2 regions of the Paenibacillus apii genome follow, and region 2 is predicted to be linked to the other one. Evidence: riboswitches for the same ligand, from Rfam matches in the RefSeq annotation. Region 2 holds a riboswitch; the other holds the start of a gene.
The links. A riboswitch is a leader RNA that binds a small molecule or an ion and turns the genes downstream of it on or off. The one in region 2 is predicted to bind S-adenosylmethionine.
Positions count from the first base shown of each region.

Region 1: it holds a riboswitch for S-adenosylmethionine, as region 2 does, so the genes downstream of both, metA (homoserine O-acetyltransferase MetA) here and G5B47_RS20515 (methionine ABC transporter ATP-binding protein) in region 2, are expected to answer to the same signal.

Region 1 covers NZ_JAAKGU010000004.1:221,609-231,631, reverse strand. Annotated here, with positions in the region: gene mqnC (cyclic dehypoxanthinyl futalosine synthase) at 1-931, opposite strand, end outside; gene G5B47_RS11280 (aminotransferase class I/II-fold pyridoxal phosphate-dependent enzyme) at 1,286-2,470, opposite strand; gene metA (homoserine O-acetyltransferase MetA) at 2,608-3,525, opposite strand; SAM riboswitch class I at 3,642-3,769, opposite strand; gene G5B47_RS11270 (hypothetical protein) at 3,999-4,193, opposite strand; gene corA (magnesium/cobalt transporter CorA) at 4,238-5,173, shown strand; gene G5B47_RS11260 (HRDC domain-containing protein) at 5,260-6,288, opposite strand; gene G5B47_RS11255 (ROK family protein) at 6,534-7,415, opposite strand; gene G5B47_RS11250 (5'-3' exonuclease) at 7,660-8,640, opposite strand; gene G5B47_RS11245 (arsenate reductase family protein) at 8,656-9,021, opposite strand; gene G5B47_RS11240 (RluA family pseudouridine synthase) at 9,037-10,023, opposite strand, start outside.
Region 2 covers NZ_JAAKGU010000011.1:154,779-164,801, reverse strand. Annotated here, with positions in the region: gene G5B47_RS20540 (NAD(P)/FAD-dependent oxidoreductase) at 1-402, shown strand, start outside; gene G5B47_RS20535 (YuzB family protein) at 410-664, opposite strand; gene G5B47_RS20530 (NifU family protein) at 747-995, shown strand; gene G5B47_RS20525 (MetQ/NlpA family ABC transporter substrate-binding protein) at 1,208-2,074, opposite strand; gene G5B47_RS20520 (methionine ABC transporter permease) at 2,227-2,895, opposite strand; gene G5B47_RS20515 (methionine ABC transporter ATP-binding protein) at 2,895-3,911, opposite strand; SAM riboswitch class I at 4,022-4,166, opposite strand; gene G5B47_RS20510 (Cthe_2314 family HEPN domain-containing protein) at 4,233-4,967, opposite strand; gene G5B47_RS20505 (UbiD family decarboxylase) at 5,005-6,783, opposite strand; gene G5B47_RS20500 (COX15/CtaA family protein) at 6,809-7,762, opposite strand; gene G5B47_RS20495 (thioredoxin family protein) at 7,958-8,302, opposite strand; gene G5B47_RS20490 (putative polysaccharide biosynthesis protein) at 8,388-10,013, opposite strand.

The sequences.
Region 1 (10,023 bases), on a different contig from region 2:
CGTACTGCAGCGACAGCTTGCCTACCTCCGGTCCCATTGTGACCCAGGAGGATTGGAAATTCTTGATGTTGTCCAGCACAAGCCGGCTGATCGCAACGGTCTTGAGGTATTCCTCGGGCGTCTGTCTTTCCAGCTTCAGGTTGGTATTATCCGGCTGGAACGTCCAGGAGATAAAGGCGAGGAACCCTTCCGTGTTGTAATTATGCCCAATACACTCGTCCTGGGCTTCACGCACCCGGAGAAGATGCAGCGCGCGTTCCTCCATGCTCTCGCCTAGACCGATGACCATCGTCGCCGTCGTATTCATACCGATCCGGTGCGCCGTCCGCATCACGTCCATCCAGTCATGCCACGAGCCCTTGAGCCGGCTGATCTTGCGCCGCGTGCGGTCGTCCAGAATTTCCGCGCCGCCTCCTGGAAGCGAGTCCAGACCGGCTGCATGAATCTGGCGAAGCGTCTCTTCCAGAGACAATCCCGATAGCTCCTTCATTTTCATGATTTCCGCAGGGGAGAAGGAATGCATCGTGATGCCGGGGAAACGTTCCTTGATGTTCCGCAGCAGGTTCGTATAATAATCAAACGGCAGATCGGGATTCGTGCCGCCCTGCATCAGAATCTCGGTTCCGTCGACGGCCTGGGTCTCCCTGATTTTCTCGAAAATCGTCTCATCCGGCAGAACATAGCCCTCATCCGAACCGGGTCTGCGGTAGAATGCGCAAAAACGGCAGTACACATCGCATATATTCGTATAGTTAATGTTGCGGCCAATAACGAACGTCGTGATCGGCTCGGGGTGCCATCTTTTCATAATCACATCCGCCGCGGCGCCCATTTTCTCGATTTCGTTGCTCTCAAACAGTCTTACCGTATCTTCAAGCCCAAGGCGTTCACCCTGGAGCGCTTTATCCAAAATGCGATCAATCGTACCCATTGTCGCAGCCTCCTTTTACAACCATCCTAATCAATCCATAAAATTTATATGACAAAGGAATATATTCGTTCATTCATCGTAACATAATCCGCTGTGCTTGAAAAACGTCTTTTTTCTTTTCATACCCTGTTAGCTGCAAAAAAAACGATAAAATACGCTCATAATTCGCATTATTGTTGGAAATTTCGAGGGGATTCGTGAAAAAGTTTCATCAATCAAACAAAAAAGACGGCCCGCCTCCCTGGGGCGGCGCCGTCTCTATTCATGTCTCTCCGTTCTCTTATTGCTTGCCAGCACTAAAGGGGGCATGCCCCCTGGCAACTTCGGCAAATCCGCCTTTCTTATATCAACCTCCTAAGCTTGGACGTTATTCGCTTCAAGCTCTGCCCGCGCGGCCTCCAGCGCCTGATTCAGGTCGGCGATCAGATCGTCGACATGCTCGATGCCGACCGAGAAACGCAGCAGCCGGTCGTCGACGCCGACCGCATCGCGGATTTCGACCGGGATGTCGGCATGGGTCTGCACCGCCGGGTAGGTCATCAGTGACTCGACGCCGCCAAGGCTTTCCGCGAACGCGATCAGCTTGACATGGCGCAGGAGGGGCTCCACATATTTTGCATCCTTCACCTTGAAGGAGAAAATGCCGGTGTTGCCGCTAGACTGCCGCTGCTGAATGTCAAATCCGGGATGACCCGTAAGGCCCGGATGGAAGACCTCCGCAATCGCCGGATGCCCCTGCAGATGCTGGGCAATCGTCAGCGAGTTGCTCTCATGGCGTTCCATGCGCAGCGCCAGCGTCTTCATGCCCCTCATCAGCTGATAGCTGTCGCTTGGACTCAGGACGGCTCCGATTGAATTATGGAGTATCGCCATCTCTTCGGACAGTTCCTTGCCCTTCGTCACAATCAGGCCTGCCAGCACGTCGTTATGCCCGCCCAAATATTTGGTCGCGCTGTGGATGATGATGTCGGCGCCCAGCTCCAGCGGCCGCTGGAAATACGGCGTCAGCAGCGTATTATCCACGATCGTAAGCATGTCGTGACGGCGGGCCCACGTACACACGGCCTGAATATCGGTGATCATCATCAGCGGATTGGTCGGTGTCTCAATAAAGACAGCCTTCGTGTTCTCTCTGCGGGCCGATTCCAGAGCGTCAAGATCGTTCGTATCCACATAGGAAGCGGTGACGCCGAACTTGGACATAATCCGCTCCAGCATCCGGTAAGTGCCGCCGTACAAGTCCAGCGAAACGATCAGGTGATCCCCCTGCGCGAACAGGGCGAAAATGGTCTGCAGCGCGGCCATCCCGGAGCTGCAGGCAAAGCCCGCGTCACCGGATTCCAGCTCGGCTGCCGCGCGCTCCAGCACGGAACGGGTAGGGTTTTTGGTGCGAATGTAATCAAAGCCTGTGCTTTGTCCCAGCCGGGGATGACGGAATGCGGTCGATTGGTAGATCGGGTAATTCACTGCGCCCGTCGCCGGGTCCTCCTGAGAGCCGATTTGGGCCAGCCTGCTTTCAATCCTGAGTTTGTCGTTCATGATTTACCTCCAGAAAGTTAGTGCGGGATTTGCCTCCCTATTTGCTGACGGAGCCTTTCGGCTTCCGTTATATCTGCGGATCTGTTGCCGGCAACATCCCGGCCTTCAAAGTTAAGCTTGTCCAATCCGGAAGGCAATCATATCGTAGGTCCGATATCGTATGGCGTTTCCTGGTAGACGTAATAGTTAAGCCAGTTGGAGAACAGCAGATTCGCATGGGCGCGCCATACAGCCGGCGGTGTTCGGCCCGGATCATCATTCGGGTAGTAATGCTTCGGCAGCGCGACGTCCATCCCCTTGGCGATATCGCGCTCATACTCCCATTTCAGGGAGAACGGATCGTACTCGGAATGACCCGTTACAAAAATCTGCCGGCCGTCCTGAGTGGCGACGAGATAAACGCCGGCCTCCTCCGATTCCGCCAATATCTGCAAATCCGGCGTATTCTCGACATCCTCGCGGGAAATGTCCGTATGACGGGAGTGAGGCACATAGAACAGCTCGTCAAAGCCCCTAAGCAGCTTCGTATTCGGCGCAGTAGTGCAGTGCGGGAATACGCCGAAGCACTTCTCGGACAGCCCGACTTTACGAACCCCGTAGTGATAGTACAAACCAGCCTGCGCCGCCCAGCATATATGCATCGTCGAAGTGACGTTGTCCTTGCTCCACTCAAAAATCTTTTTCATCTCATCCCAGTAATTCACGTCCTCGAAGTCCATCTGCTCCACCGGAGCGCCGGTCACAATCATGCCGTCCAGCCGGCGGTGGCTGATTTCGTCAAAGGTCTTGTAGAAGCTCTTGAGATGCTCCGCGGATGTATTCTTCGACGTATGGGAGCTCGGATGAAGCAGCGTGACATCAACCTGAAGCGGCGAGTTGCCTACCAGACGCAGCAGCTGCGTTTCCGTGGTTTCTTTTGTAGGCATCAAGTTCAGAATAGCGATTCGGAGAGGGCGGATATCCTGGTGAAAGGCCTGGCTTTCATCCATTACGAAAATATTTTCCCCTGAAAGCACCTCCTTGGCGGGCAAACTGTCGGGAATCTTGATTGGCATTGTGTCTCACTCCTTCATTAAAGTGCAAACCGCAGACCGCGGTCTAAGTTAAAATAGAACAAATAAAAACCTTTCCCGCAGCACGAGAAAGGTCATATTTATACACATATGATACTCTCTCATCTGTCAGACAACGCGCCGCAGATCATTATACCTACGCGTCTCTGCAAGAATTAGCACCGTGCGTCATACGCCGGTTGCCGGGTTTCATTGGGCCAGTCCCTCCACCTGCTCTTGATAAGATTTGGTCATATTCAATTTTAAATTCTTATAGATCACTATAATCAATGAACCTAACTTTCGTCAAGTCCATACACTATTTATAGAGTCCCGATTATGACAACAATTTAGCTTGAAAGAGCCCATACCCGGCGTTATACTAGACAAGTGTTTTCCGAAGATCGCTCATAAGCGAAGCCTTGGCTTCCGAGCCTATGGCAGGCGCTTTGCGAGAGGTAAACCCAAAACCTAATTTAATGAATAAAGAGGTGAGAAGAAGAATGGAAGGCGACCCGAGTACCCAGCACAGCGCTGATCAGGAACAACCGTACAGGATTAACATCAGCTTGCCGGCGGCGGGAGCACTTCTTCTTCATGCCTTCGGAAAATAAGCGGCCCCTATCGTCACAAACAGCCGGCCAAGCTGATTTGTTTTCCTGTGCTTTCATAAGCATATTCCCTGGGCAAGCTAGGGAGAGAAGGAGTGAATCAGATGAAAATCCGGCTGGTTAACGCAGGCATCTTTACGCCTATTGACGATATTGACCTGACCCTCGCCCCTCCGGCGGAAGGGTTCTATTGGATTGATGCAGACGTGGAGGATTTGGCGCTGCTGCAGCCTGTATTTAATCTTCATGATCTGGCAGTGGAGGACTGTCTCAGCGATGAGGAACAGCGTCCCAAAATTGAAATTTACGAGAGCCATTATTTTATTGTAGTTAACAGCATCCGTTTTGATGACGAGGAAATCTTCCTCCGGGCCCTTAACGTTTTTCTCGGGCGGCATTATATTATTACCGTCACGAAGCAGAAAATTCACGAGCTGCGCACCCTGAAGCCCGTTTTGTGGGAGCAGGAGGTCAGTACCCCGGACCGCTTCCTTTACCTTCTGGTAGACCTTGTCGTGGACAATTATTTCGCCGTCGGCGACCGGATCGAAGTCAAGATCGAGAAGCTGGAAGAAGATATACTGATGCATACCAAGAAATCGCACCTGAGCGAGATTATCGGTCTGCGGGGCGAAATTCTGTGGCTGAAGAAAATGCTTGGCCCGCAGAAGGAAGTCGTCAACACCCTGAACAAAAAAGATCTCCGGCTGATCGACGACCAGCTGCAGAAATATTTCAGCGACATCTACGAAAACGCGGTCAAAATTTCCGAGACATTCGAAACGTACCGCGATCTGATGGGCAACTTACGAGAAGCTTATCAGTCCAGTATCGCCAACCGCGCCAATGAAATCATGCGGGTGTTTACGGCGATTACGACCATATTCATGCCGCTGACCGTGATCACGGGTATCTATGGGATGAACTTTGACAACATTCCCGAAATTCATACAAAATACGGTTACTATGGCGTCATCGGCGTTATGGTAACGCTGGGATGCGGGATGCTGTACGTGTTCCGCAAAAAAGAGTGGCTGTGAACAGCCGGCCCGCAATTTCCGTTATATAGAGAAGGTCTCCCTAACGCCTCCGGGCGCCGGGAGGCCTTCTTTTGGCTTGAGCGGGCTTATGCCTGCTCCTGCGGGTGAGCCGCAAGTCCTTGCGTGCCCTCGTTCTCCCTGCGGAATCGGAGCCGTATCAGCCGCAGGCGCTCGTAATACAGATCCAGGCTGCCCGCGGACGTGATCTCTTCGCCGTAGACTTTATGCAGCACCGGCTTCAGGAGCGTATCCCCAAGCTCTTGGTAAGCATTCCAAACCGCTTCCTGCTCCGCGCCGGACATGCTTGCCAGTTCCCTGTCGATCAGCGAATCGACAATATAGCCGTCCTTCTCGAGCTCCTCGATGGCTTCCAGAATCTCTCTTCGCGAAGAGGCGCTTCGCTCTTTGAGCTCCTCAATCCCGCAGCCGTCCGCAATGCCCTCAAGGAGCACACGCCGCAGGCGCAGGCGCTCCAGCTGCTTCTTGTATTTGATCTCCTTCTGCTTGTACAGCCAGGAGGTGAAGGACTCCTCATCAACCTCGGCGCCGACCCAGCTCAGCGGAAAAGAATGGCTGCGCTCCGCCGCAGAGGTAATGGCCAGTATCTCCAGGCCGTACTGCGCGGCCTTGGTCTCTCCCACACCTGGAATTTGCAGAAGCTCTTCCTCGGTCTTGGGGAGGAAGGTGCCCAATAAACGCAGCAGGCGATTGCTTGCGAGCAAATAGGGCGCTTTGCGTTCTGAAGCGGCTTTCCGGCGCCGCCATGCGCATAATTCTTCGTACACGGACTCATTTGCATGCTGCTCGCTGTAATACTGAAGCTTCAGCTGCTCCTGATTCCGTCCTGTCGGGCTCTCTTCTTCGTGGAAGACACCGTCAATAAGCGGCCGGTAGCCCTCCCCCATTTTGACCGCCAGCTCATGCCTGTACACACCGAGCATTTCGTTCCAGGAGGTTCCCTCATACCATAAAGAATCGGCGCTTTCCTGATTTTCGCCGAATTCGCGCCAGCCCAGGCGCCAATTCCCCTCCTCCTCGCCAATCCACAGCTGGGCGAATTCCCCGGCGGAATCCCCCGATTGTTTGGATAACCGGTTCATGAATACGATTTGCATTTTGCTTCCCTGCCTTTACTTTTTTAATGGTCAGTATTCGGAATTCCGCGCCGTAAAGGCGCGTGTCTTCGGCTTCCAGGCGGAAGCCCCTCGGTCGAACACAAAAAAGCGCCTCTCCCACGGTAACGTGAAAGAGGCGCTTCCTCCCGAACGGCTATACTGTTAATTCATACAATACCATATATTTCCGAACAGTCAATCCCTTTTGCTCAAAAGACGGATCAGAGCCGGATCAAGAAAGTCTATTATTCCTGGGCAAGAGCCATGGCTGCCAGCCCGATCGCACCGGCCAGACCCGCATTGTCCCCGAGACCGGGAGGCACCACATAGCTGTCGATATCAGCCGTCAGCGAAGCATGCTGCACGTAGCCCTTCAACAGCTCCTGAAGCTTGGCGCGGATCAGCGGGAAGAGATGGCTCTGCTTCATGACGCCGCCGCCCATGACAATTTTCTGCGGCGACAGAATCAGCACATAGCTCATCAGAGCATGGGCCAGATAATGGGCCTCAATCTCCCAAGCAGGATGATCCGGGCCGAGCTCCGCTCCCGGCACCTGCCAGCGCTGTCCAAGCGCGGGGCCTGCGGCCAGCCCCTCCAGGCAGTCCCCGTGGTAGGGGCATGTCCCCGCAAAAGCATCGTCCGGATGGCGGCGGACATAAATATGTCCCATTTCCGGATGGGACAGCCCGTGGATCAACCTGCCGCCCACAACGGCTCCGGCTCCGATACCGGTTCCTACCGTGATGTAGAGGCAGCTGTCCAGCCCCCGTGCCGCGCCCCAGGTGTATTCACCAAGCGCGGCGCCGTTGACATCGGTATCGAAGCCGATCGGCACGTCGATTTTGTCCCGGACCGCGCCGACCAGATTAAATTGGCCCCAATACGGCTTGGGCGTCGTCGTAACATAGCCGTATGTCGGGCTTCCGGGAATCGGATCGATCGGCCCGAACGAGCCTATGCCGATCGCTTCGACATTTTTACCTTCAAAATAGCGGTACACCTCTGCCATCGTCTCTTCCGGACGGGTCGTCGGGAAGCTGACCCGGTCGATAATACTGCCGTCCTCATGCCCAATCCCGCATACAAATTTTGTTCCTCCCGCTTCAATTGCACCTAGTACTCTCACAGGCCTGTCTCCCCTCTACTCTTGCATGCGCTTTCAATCCATAAGCACATATCCGCTATTTATTATACTTTGCGCGCCAAAAGAATAACAAGCAAATCCCTGCCATTCGCCGGCTGGTAACATTCGGACACAATAGGAGCGAAAGACCGCTGCGCTTCCGCCTTACGAATAAAGACTGTTCCACAGGACGCTTTGTACGCGCTCCATGTGAAACAGTCTTAATCAGATTCCGCTGACCATCCGATCAGGCAAACGGGTCAGCCTTTATGGCCCCAGCTGCGGTAGAGCGGCTCTGCCGGTCCGGAAGCACAATCTCCACGATTCCTTCCTCCCGCTGCTCTTCCTCTGCCGCCGAAATGAGATACATCAGGCTGCCGAACTCCAGCTCCTTGAATTTGCGCGCGGCCGAATCCCGCTGCAGTTCCCAGAGACACTCGGTCAGCGTGCAGACGAGCGGAACGTCACAGCGGATTTCCGCCAGCTCCCGGGACAGATGAAGCATGTCCAGATCCGCTTCGATCTTGCTCCGCACCCCTTTGGGCAGCAGATGGAGATTCTCGATTACGCCCTCCACTGTCCGGTATTCAGCCAGCAGCTTGAGCGCTGTCTTCTCTCCGATTCCCCGGACACCGGGGTAATTGTCGCTCGTATCGCCCATGAATCCCTTCAGGTCGATGACCTGGGAAGGGGTAAGCCCTTTTTCCTCCAGCAGCGAACCCGGATCGTATACTTTATAGTTGGACCGGCCTTTTTTCATAATAACGACCCGGACCTGATCATTCACCAGCTGAAGCATGTCATGGTCTCCTGTCAAAATGTACACCTCGGACTCCCCGCCGAAGCAGGAAGCCAAGGTACCGATGCAGTCGTCGGCTTCGTAGCCAGGAATGCCCACATTCGGAACGCCGAGCTCGGCGACCACCTCTTTGACCAGGTCGAATTGCGGAATCAGTTCCAGCGGAGGCTCCGCGCGGTTCGATTTATAAGCATCAAATTTCTCGGTGCGGAACGTGCTCTTGCCCATATCCCAGCAGCATACAACGTGGGAAGGCTCAAAGGTTGACACCGCGTCGAAAAAATACTGCAAAAAGCCGTAGACGCCATTGGTCGGCAGTCCGGCGCTTGTCTTGCGAATATAGCCTCCGTATGCAGTGGCATAATAGGCCCGGAACAGCAGCGCCATGCCGTCCACAATCATTACGCGGCTTCTTCCTTCTCCACTCATCGCCGTTCTCCTCCTTTACTCATTTCCCCAGGCTTTGCGGTAATCCTCTTCCTTGAACCCGACCGTCACCTTGTCCTCCGAGACAACGATAGGGCGTTTGATCAGCATGCCGTTCCCGGCCAGTAGCTCCAGCTTCTCGCGGTCATCGAGGCTTGGCAGCTTCTCCTTCAGGTTTTCCCGTTTGTAGACCTCGCCGCTTGTATTGAAAAACTTCTTGAGCTCAAGGCCGCTTGCCTCGGCCAGAGAGGACAGTTCGTCCGCTCCCGGCGTCTGCTCCACGATATGGCGCAGCTCCAGCTCATGTCCCTGTTCTTTCAGCCATTTTACCGCCGAACGGCAGGTGCCGCACTTCGGATAATGATATACAATCAATTGACTCATTGTGTACGATTCTCCTTATTTCAAATCCGTTTCGTTAATGTCTGCGACGTCTCTTGTTCCAGTCCTCAGTATTGCTTCCAGTTCCAACATATCCGGAGGAAGCGGAGCTTCAAACGTCATCTCGCGGCGAAAAATCGGATGCGTGAAGGACAGCCGCGCCGCGTGCAGCGCCTGTCGGCCGATGGCGGCGTCCAACTCTGCCACCCGGGCAAGCTTCGCGGCCGCTGCGGGCGCCGCGCCCGGATCAGCCGCTTCATATACCGGATGCCGGTACATCCGGTCCCCGATCAGCGGCTTGCCGATGGAGGTCATATGCACACGGATTTGATGCGTGCGCCCGGTGAGCAGCTTCAGTTCCACTTTGGAAGCATAGGGGTACCTCTCCCTGACCTCGTAGCGGGTCAGCGACGGATAACCGTCCGGCGTCACAATCCGCCGGTGCGGTTCGCCCGGATCGCGGTCGATCGGACCGTCGATGTCGCCCTTCTCCGGCTCCGGAACACCATGGACAAGCGCAATATAGCGTTTGTCCACGGTGCCGGCCAGCATCTGCTCCGAGATGTGCTGGTGGCTGTACGGATTCTTCGCGATGGCGAGGACGCCGGACGTCTCCTGATCCAGCCGGTGGACGGGTCGAAAGCGATAGCGCTCGTTTTTTTGCGCCCAATAATGGACGACTCCGTTAGCCAGCGTATCGGTATAGTGGCCGTGGGTAGGATGCACGATCATGCCCGCGGGCTTGCTGACGACCAGCAGGTGCTCGTCTTCATACAGGATAGGGAACGGGATCGGCTGCGGCAAAATATCCTCCGAGATCTCCGTCTCCATCCGGATTTCCACGAGATCGCCGGCACGGACGTGCACGCTGATATAGACCCTTTCCCCGTTCAGGGTAATTCCCCGCTCGGTCAGTTTGAGACGGGACAGCAGCTTGCGCGAGACATCCATCCGCTTTTGCAGAATTGTCTTAAGCAGCATGCCGTCCTCTTCGGCAGGAACGGT
Region 2 (10,023 bases):
GCAATCGCTTCCGACGTTACGGTCTGGACCGGCGGTATTCAGCCTGTCCAAGTTGTACAAAACCTCAATGTGGCCAAAGACCGCGGCGGAAGAGTGCTTCTCGGCCAATACTATAACATCCCGGAGTATCCGGAAGTCTATGTGATCGGCGACTGCGCCAGCCTGCCGTATGCGCCCAGCGCTCAGGCGGCGGGCGCCCAGGGCGAGCAGATCGGGCAGATTTTGCGTGCCCTGTGGCGAAACGAGAAGCCGAGACTGCATAAAATCAAGCTGAAGGGAACGCTCGGTTCCCTGGGAAAAACCGAAGGCTTCGGCCTGCTCGGCAGCCGTTCCGTTATGGGCCGGGTGCCCCGTATCTTAAAGAGCGGCGTGCTGTGGATGTCCAAGCGTCATTTTGGCTAAAGGCCGCTTAGTCGATTTCGAGATTGTCCCAGGCTTCCAGTTCCTTGATCTTGGAATCAATGGCGGCTTCCAGCTCTTCGGGCGAATCGGCGGCGACGACTTCTCCGTTTACCATCGCGAACGGCTCGAAGCGGCATTGGCTGCAGTTGCCCAGGCAGGTGTATTCGATGACATCGTAATCGAGATTCTGTTCCAATTTATTCTTAAGCGCTTCGGTGCCATGTCCTAGGTTGCTGACACAAAATTCAATAATTGGTCTCATGTTGATCTCCTTGGCCCTTACTAACCGTTTTATTTTTTAAGTATTTGTACTATAATATACGTACGAAAGGAGTGATTGAGAAATGAGTGAGAATACACAAAGCACTAGCATGTACGATGAAGTGCTGGAAGTTCTTGATAAACTGCGTCCGTTCCTCCAGCGCGATGGCGGCGACGTTGAGCTCATCGACGTTGAGGACGGTATTGTTAAACTGAAATTGATGGGTGCCTGCGGCAGCTGCCCAAGCTCCACGATTACGCTGAAAGCCGGAATTGAACGTGCTCTGGTCGAAGAAGTTGAAGGTGTTGAGGAAGTCGTTCAAGTATTCTAATTTTCGCGTACACACCGTCCCGGTGCTTTGCCCTATGGCAAACGCCGGGATTTTTTGTGCCTAATTTGCGCCTAATCTATCGGTCAATTATATTAAATTTAATCTTTCGCCACAACCTTGTCTCTTAGCGGAACCCGAACCCGTGATCTCCATGAAAAAAATCCCGCACGCCCAAAACGGGCAGTACGGGATTGGTTTCAGCTTGCAGTCAATTAGAACGCCGGGATGATGGAGCCTTGGTACTTGTCTTCAATAAATTTCTTCGCTTCCGGGGAAGTCAGCGCGGCTGCCAGCTTCTTGATGGCGTCTTTCTCCTTGTCGTCCGGACGGGCTACAAGCAGGTTCGCATATGGAGAATCTCCGCTCTCGATGAACAGGGCGTCCTTCGTCGGAACGAGTCCCGCTTCCAGCGCGTAGTTGGCGTTGATCAGCGCCAGGTCGACTTCATCCAGCTGACGCGGCAGGTTAGCGGCTTCCAGCTCGATGATTTTGAGATTCTTTTTATTTTCCGTGATATCCGATTTGGTGGACGCAATATTGTTAGGGTCCTTCAGCGTGATCAGACCGTTCTTCGCCAGCAGAATCAGCGCGCGGCCGCCGTTGGTGGCATCGTTCGGAATGGCTACTTTCGCGCCGTCTTTCAGTTCGTCGATCGATTTGATTTTTTTGGAGTAAGCGCCAAAAGGTTCAACATGGACAGCGGCGACGGAGGTCAAATTCCAGCCGTTCTTTTGATTCTGGTCGTCCAAGTAAGGTTTATGCTGGAAGAAGTTCGCATCCAGTTGGCCTTCGGCCAGCTGTACGTTCGGCTGAACGTAATCGGTGAATTCCTTGATTTCAAGCTTGATGCCCTGGGCTTCAAGCTGCGGTGCGATAGCCTTCAAAATTTCTGCGTGCGGAATCGGAGAAGCTCCGACAACAAGCGTAACGGGTTCTGCGCTTGGAGCAGCCGAGGCTCCGGCAGCAGGCGCACTGGAGGCGGCAGCGTTGGAGGCTTTGTTTCCTCCGTTGTTAGCACCGCAGGCAGCCAGCACCGTAATCAGCGTCAGGCTGAGCAAGGTCAACAGCATTTTTTTCATTTGATAAATCCCCCTCTGAAAGTGTATGTGTGTTAACGGAGGCTTGTACGGTTCCCCAACCGCCAGCTCTGCCGGTTTCGGCGAAAGCCTCTGCTTCCATCGGAAGCGGAAGGCGCCCTCGCCTCAATAAGGTATTTTTATATAAATAGGCCTTATTTTCGTGTGAAATGTCTTACCAGCCGGTCGCCCGCCATCTGCAGGAACTGCACCAGCACAACAAGCAGAATAATCGAGACAATCATGACTTCCTTCTCATAACGCTGATAGCCGTAGCGGATCGCCAAATCCCCAAGTCCCCCGCCGCCGACCATGCCTGACATGGCTGTGTACGACACAAGCGTAACAACGGTTATCGTTATCCCCGCAAGCAGGCCAGGACGGGCTTCCGGCAGCAGCACGCGCATCACGATCTGGGTTGTCGAAGCTCCCATTCCCTGCGCGGCTTCAATCACGCCACGGTCCACCTCGCGCAGCGACGTTTCCACCAGACGGGCAAAGAACGGCGCGGCTCCGATGACAAGCGGCGGTATGGTTCCCAGAACCCCGATGGACGTACCGACCACGGCCCGGCTGAACGGGATCAGCGCAATTACGAGAATAATAAACGGCACCGAGCGCAGAATATTAACAATGAAGGAAATAACCGCGTATAAGCCTTTTACAAAAGGAAGCTGTGATCTCCCCCATAAATATAACACAATTCCGAGCGGTAAACCAAGGATTATTGTAAAAATCGCGGAACTGCCCAGCATTTTCAAGGTATCCACCGTACCGGTAATCATCTCATCCCAGTCAACAGCTGAAAAATCAAGACCGAATATCATGACAGCACCTCCACATCAAGTCCCTGCGCGGTCAGCTCGGAAATTGTTCTGCCGATGGCTGTGGCGTCTCCTTCGAAGCGGACAACGAGCTGGCCGTACGGAATGTCTTTAATGGTGGAGATGGTTCCTTGCAGGATAGCGAAGTTCACTCCAGTACCGCTGGCTACGCGCGACAGTGTTGATTCGTACGTCTTTTCCCCAAGGAACGTAATCTTGACCGCCGTCGTCCCGTCGGGATGCGGAGCCTGCAGCGCCGCAAGGAGCGGACTGTCGTCATGGGCTTCGCTTTGGATGAACTCCTTCGTCACCCCATGCCTTGGCTTCAGGAACACATCGGCCACCCGCCCCTGCTCGACAATGCCCCCGCCGTGAATCACGGCCACCCGGTCGCAAATGCTCTGGATGACATGCATTTCATGCGTAATCAGCACAATGGTCAGATTGAACTGCTTGTTGATGTGAAGCAGCAGCCTAAGGATCGAATCGGTCGTCTGCGGATCAAGCGCCGAGGTGGCCTCGTCGCACAGCAGCACGTCCGGATCGCTGGCCAGCGCCCGGGCGATGCCGACCCGCTGCTTCTGCCCGCCCGACAGCTGAGCCGGGTATTTGCTCCGGTGTTCGGTGAGGCCCACAAGTGCGAGAAGCTCATTCACCTTCCGGTCGACCTCGGCCTTTGGTGTGTGCACCAGCCGGAGTGGAAAGGCGATATTGTCATAAACCGTCGCCGACGAGAGCAGGTTGAAATGCTGATAAATCATGCCGATCTTCCTCCGGCGCTCCTGCAGCTGGCTTTTGCCAAGCCGGGTCAGCTCCGTGCCGTCGACCCACACTTCGCCTTTCGTCGGACGCTCCAGCAGATTGATGCAGCGGATCAGGGTGCTTTTGCCCGCACCAGAGTGGCCGATTACGCCGAAGATTTCTCCTTTTTCAATGTGAAGATTTACGCCCGAGAGCGCAGTGGCGGCAGTGCCGCCTTTTCCGTACACTTTGGTCAAGCCTTTTAACTCTATCACTTTCTATCCTCCCCATGCCCCATAAACCACAAATCAAAAATCTATCCAAAAAGCCCCCCGACAATCCATGCAGACCGCGGGAGGCTCTCTTAACTGTAAAAGACCATGCCTTCTCATCTGCACAAAGCCGTGAATCTGCCACAGCTATGTAGGAATTAGCACCATGACACTGATGCTCAGGGCGTATGCGTACGCCGCGCATCAATCGGTTGCCGGGCTTCATCGGGCCTGTCCCTCCGCCACTCTCGATAAGATTGGATATGAAATTTTCATGCCTTAGTATAAAATCTTTTACATGCTTTGTCAAAGATTTTTTAAAGGTTATCGTTTACTATCTCTTGATTTTTCCAGACTCTTGCCGAGCAGCTCGTTGCTGTACGTGAAGACTTCGACCAAGGTTTTGCATACCATTTCCATCCCCTGACGTAAATCCTCCAGATTCTCGTCGAGATCCTCAAGCCGGATTTTGTCGTGCAGACCCTGATGCCGCTGCCACAAGTCATCCTGCATTTCGGAGTTCATATAATGAATCTCGGCGTTGCGGCGATTTCGCAGCTTCTGCATCGGATCGCGGTACGATTCCTTGATCTCATCCAGCCGGCCCGACAATTCTCTATGCTTCTTAGTGGAACGAAACCGCCGGAGCACGGTAAAGTAGGAAAAATGCGCTTTAACCCGGACCGTATTCAGGTCGTACAGGGTGTTCAGCACCGTTCCCAGCTTGTCGAGCAGGGAGAAGACGCGGATGAAGCCGTTTTTGTAAAAATAGACATAGCGCGCGTAATCCCCCTGTTCGCTGACGGACATATCGTCCATATAGCCCGCCTTCACCGATTTGCGGAAAAAGCAAGCGGCGAACAAGCTCTGCTCAAGCTCATCCAGCGAGGAGATCAGCCCGCGAATCCAGATTTCCAGCTTCCGGTACTCATGGTCCCGATCCTCGTTGTCATTCATTTCCGAGCGCAGCATGGACGCCATTTCCGCCATTTTGTCCATGGCATCCGCCAGCACGCCGGTATTTTCACGGGGAGGCTCCCCCAGTAATATCCGCAGCATATCCGTCCTCCTTGTGCATTCGGCACGGGATGTATCATTAAAAAGCTTGTTTAGGGAAATAGTTCTTCCAGTTGCGGTCGACCAATTCCACGATATCCTCGCGCGGGAACAGCTCGTCCGGGTACCCCGGCTTCATGCGGGCGTCAATGACGACCGGAAGTTCGTAGGCGATGTGATGATTTTTAACCGAGGCTTCGGCAAAAATATCGGTCGCCGGATTGAAGCGGGTGAATACCGTCCATAGGAACGAGGTTTGCGTCTTCACCGTTTCGGCGGCATTGTCGACCAGAATAACGAGCGGCCAGGAGGTGTTCTTCTCCCGAAGCGCGCCTACGAGGCGCTGCGGCAGCTCCGGGTCCTCCGTATAGGACGGGCCTGAAACAACAAGGCAGCCGCCGCAGTAAGGCAGCGCCGAGTGAATGCCCGGAAGGTTGCCCTCCTCGTAGCTTCGCGGAAGCTCGCGTACCTTGCTGCCGATGCCCATCAGGACGCCTTTGCTGCCGTGATTCATTCGCTGTCCGGTGTAATCGAGCGTATCATGCGAGGTTTTGTTGAAAATAAACAAGTCGACCGCCGGATTGAACCGCTCCAGCACCGTTTCCAGCAGCTTCGGGAAATCGGCCAGATCCACGGGCTCGTTCGTCAGAATCAGGAATTTGGTGAGGGACAGCTGCCCCTCGCCCAGGATGCGGAACGCCGAAACGAGCGCTTCGCGGGAATAGCTCTCCCGTACGACGGCGGACGCCAGCGTATGGGAGCCCGATTCCGAGTACGCCCACAGGGAGCGGACGGACGGCATGACGAGCGGATAAGCCGGAGACAGCAGCCGCTGGAGGAAATCGCCGAGGTAGTAATCCTCCTGCCTTGGCTTGCCGACAATGGTCGCCGGATAAATGGCGTCCTTGCGGTGCCACATGCGCTGCACGTTCATCACCGGGAAGTCATGCTTCAGCGAGTAGTAGCCGTAGTGGTCCCCGAACGGGCCTTCCGGTCTGCGCTCATGCGGCGGAACCAATCCGCGAATAACAAATTCCGCCTCCGCCGGCATCCGGTGGCCGCCCATCGGGTCTTTGACCATCGGTAGACGGCCGCCCAGCACCATGGAAGCCAGCAGCAGCTCCGGCATGCGCTCCGGCACGGGAGCGATGGCCGTGGCGATCAGGGCCGGCGGACCGCCGATGAAGACGGATACCGGCAGCGCTTCGTTCCGCTGCTCGGCCTCAAAATGGTGGAAGCCTCCGCCCTTATGAATCTGCCAGTGCACGCCTGTCGTTTGATCGTCGTAGATTTGAATCCGGTACATCCCGAGATTATGGTCTTTGGGATTGGAAGGGCTTTCGGTGTACACAAGCGGCAGCGTGACGAACGGGCCGCCATCCTCCTGCCAGCTTGTGACTCGCGGCAATCCCTTCAAGGGATCGGTGCTCCGGCAGACATTCAGGATGGGCGCGTCTCCCTGCGGCACATTCTTGATGCCAACCTTCAGCAGGTCAAAGAGCAGCCCTTTTTCCTTCCAGACGCCAGTCACTGTAGGGGGCAGCAGCGTTTCCACCGCGCCCATCAGCGACTTCATCAGCGCCTCAGGACGGGGGCCAAACGCTTGATCTACCCGGCGGACCGTCCCGAACAGGTTGGTCACTACCGGGAAAGGAGTTCCTTTTACATTCGTAAACAACAGCGCCGGCCCCTCTTCCTGGATGACGCGGCGGTGAATCTCCGCCAGTTCCAGATAAGGATCGACCGGCGCTTCAATAACGGCAAGATCTTTATCCTTCCGCAGTTGCTCTATCCATTGACGTAAATTGCTGTATCCCAATATATTGTTCCTCCTCCAAACAACTCTATCCAGAACGGCTGATTTGATCTGAAGCCGCCTCATTTTTTAACCGGCCAAGCTGCCAGACGCGTACACTCATATAGCACAGCACGCCGAACAGACCGGAGATCAGTACAATATGTGCCAATGCTGCGAAAAGGTACCACTGCTCGTTATCCAGCGTGAACACGACGCCCGCTCCGCTAAAAATCTGCAGCACGCACAAAATAACGGCGGCAATGCCAAGCTTCTTGAACTCGGGGTAATTGCCGTAGCGCCAGAACGCCAGATGCCCGAGCGCTGCCACCAGAACGAACAGCAGCATCGCCGCGACCCGGTGAAAGAACATAATGGCGACTCCTCCGGACAGCTCCGGAATCACTTCTCCGTTGCACAATGGCCAGCCTGAGCAGCCCCCTTGCGAATCGGTATGACTCACATAAGCGCCGATATAAACGACGATATACGAATAAACGGCGGTCACCCAGGTCAGCAGGCGGAAGCCCCCGGCAAGCGGCGGAAGGCCGACGGGCGTTTCGGCAGAGGGACTTCTTCCCGCGCCGAGAGCCAGCATCAGGGAGCTGGCGAAGGCGATCAACGAGAAGCCCATATGCAGCGCCATCACGGCGGCGGATTGCGGCCGGACAACAGCCAAAGCGCCCATGGCCGCCTGGATGACGACGAAAAGCAGCGTCAAGAAGGCATACGCCTGCAAATCACGGCGGTCCCGGGCATAACGGCGGAAAGCCACGGCTGAAGCCAGTGAGAACAGGCCCGCCAGACCGCTCAGCAGCCGGTGGCTCCATTCGATCATCTGTCCGAGCGTATAAGCTGGTACCAGCTTGCCGTTGCACAGCGGCCATTCATTGCCGCATTCGAGTCCGGACCCCGTTTTCGTGACCACCGCACCGCCAAGCAGGGCGAGAAACATAATGAGACAGGTTATGTATCCAAGCCATTTCAACTGTTTCGCCGTCAATCCGATCACCCGCTGTCTTATGAAATTTTATAGCTTCCGGGTCTATCGCGACAAAAAGTTATGCGTTTCCATTATAACCGATAAGTACGTTTCTCGTAAAAATATAAGACCAAATGATAAGCGCCCAGCTTATACATTCTTTTATTTGAAAAAAAGCCGCCTCCGCACGAACCTTTGCGAAAGCGGCGAATCGCATTACTTGTGAATGGTCTGGTACACCTCGGACGCCCGGTTCAGGAAATCTTCAATTTCCTGTCTCGACTTGCGCAGCTTGTTGACGAACCGGACCAATTCTTTTCCCTCCGAGTAAGCGACAAAGCTGGGGATGCCGAGTATATTCTGTTCCTGGCTGACATCGCCAACCGCATCGACGTCCACCTCAACCAGCGTCAGTTTATCTGCGAAATTCCGCTCTACCTCGGGAATAAACGGATTGATAAATTTGCAATCTCCGCACCAGTCTGCCTTGAATACGGCCACGGTCAGTCTTGGAGATTGGATGGCCTCCTGAAATTCGGCCGCAGAGCTGATTTTGTCCATTACTTACACCGTCCCTTTCTAATATGGCAATAATCTCTTCTTACTCTTTAAGTGAAGCAAAATGCGCAGCGGAAGTCAAATGCCCCTACTCTCTTTCCCGCATGCGCGACGGCTGCAGCTTCATGAGCGGGCTTAGCAGCCTGCGCACCGGACGCGGATAGCTTGCAAGTTCCTGCGCGCTTAATACGCCCAGCACAATCAGCATAACGAGATAAAGAATGACAACCGCCGCTCCTGCTGCGAGACATGCAATCAGATAAGCCAGCCGCGCAGGCATCATTCCAGCCAGACTGATTCCGGCTTCGTTCAGACCGTAACCGGCGGCGCCCGATACGAGCACAGCCAGCAGATACCCTCTCCAGCGCTTGCCCATGATCTCGAACGGCACAATGGTCCGAAGCAGGCGCAAGTTGAGGGCGGTGATGACAATAAAGCAGAGCGCCGTAGCGATAATGATGCCGTAAATGCCCATGAACCGGCTGAGCAGCACGCTCGCCGCCAGCTTGACGATAATCCCCGCCAGCACGTAGAACATGGAAATGCGCGATTTGCCCATACCGAGCAGAATGGAGTTCGAAGTGGTCATTGTAATCTGAAAAATCGTGCCCAGCGTCAGCAGCGCGATCATGCCGCTGCCGGAAGGGCTTGTAAAAAGCAGGCCGTTCACCGAATAGGCTGCGACGACAAGCGACAGCACGATCGGCGTTCCGGTCAGAATGGCGATGCGCATGGCGAGCGTAATCTGCCGCTTCAGATGCTCCTCGTCCCGGCGGGCGTAGGCCGCCGAAATGACCGGAATGAGCGAGGTGCTGAGGGCGATCGCCAGCACGGGCGGAATGCCCGCGATGCTCTGCGCCTTCTGGCCGAGAATGGCTAGCTGCCTGGTCGCCTCAGGGACGCCCACCTGCCCGCTGAGCAGCGGAACGATCAGGGAAGAGTCGATGAAATAGACGGCCTGAATCGTCATGGACGACAAAATGATCGGGATGGATAAGCTGAAAATATCTTTATAAATCCCCAGCAGCGGCAATTTGGCTTCGGAGGAAGCCTGGATGCCGCTTTGCTTGTCGCTCCGCTTCATCTTGATCGCGGCATACAGCATGATGGCGAAAGCTCCGATACTGCCGAACACGCTGCCGAACGAGGCTCCCGCCGCCATAACCGGGTTGCCGTACCCTTGATGAAGCAGGAGGAAAGCCAGCAGAATAGCCGTCATCACGCGGGCGATCTGCTCCACGATTTGGGAAATCCCGTTGGCCATCATATTGTTGCGGCCCTGCGAGTACCCGCGCATCATCGCGATGGTGGGGAACAGCAGCAGCGCGGGAGCGATCGCCCGGATCGCCAGCGTGCTCTCCGGCACGCCTGCATGCTTCGCGAACAGCGGAGCAGTTATGTACAGCACCGCAGAGATGATCACGCCGGCAACGGCGCCAAAAATAAGCGCGGCCCGGTAAACCTGGCGCGCTTCATCCGGACGGTTCAGAGCGTAGCGCTCTGAGACCATTTTGCTGAGCGTGCTGGGAATGCCCGCCGTGGCGAGCGTCAGCAGCATCAGGTACACATTGTTGGCCTGCGAAAAGGCCGCATCCCCAACATCATCGAACAAATGCTCAAGCGGAACCCGCTGAAAAATGCCAAGCACGCGCGCCACCAGCGCGGCGGCGGCGAGTATAATTGTGCCTTTGACAAAAGAATCCTTCTTCGACAACCTGTTTCCC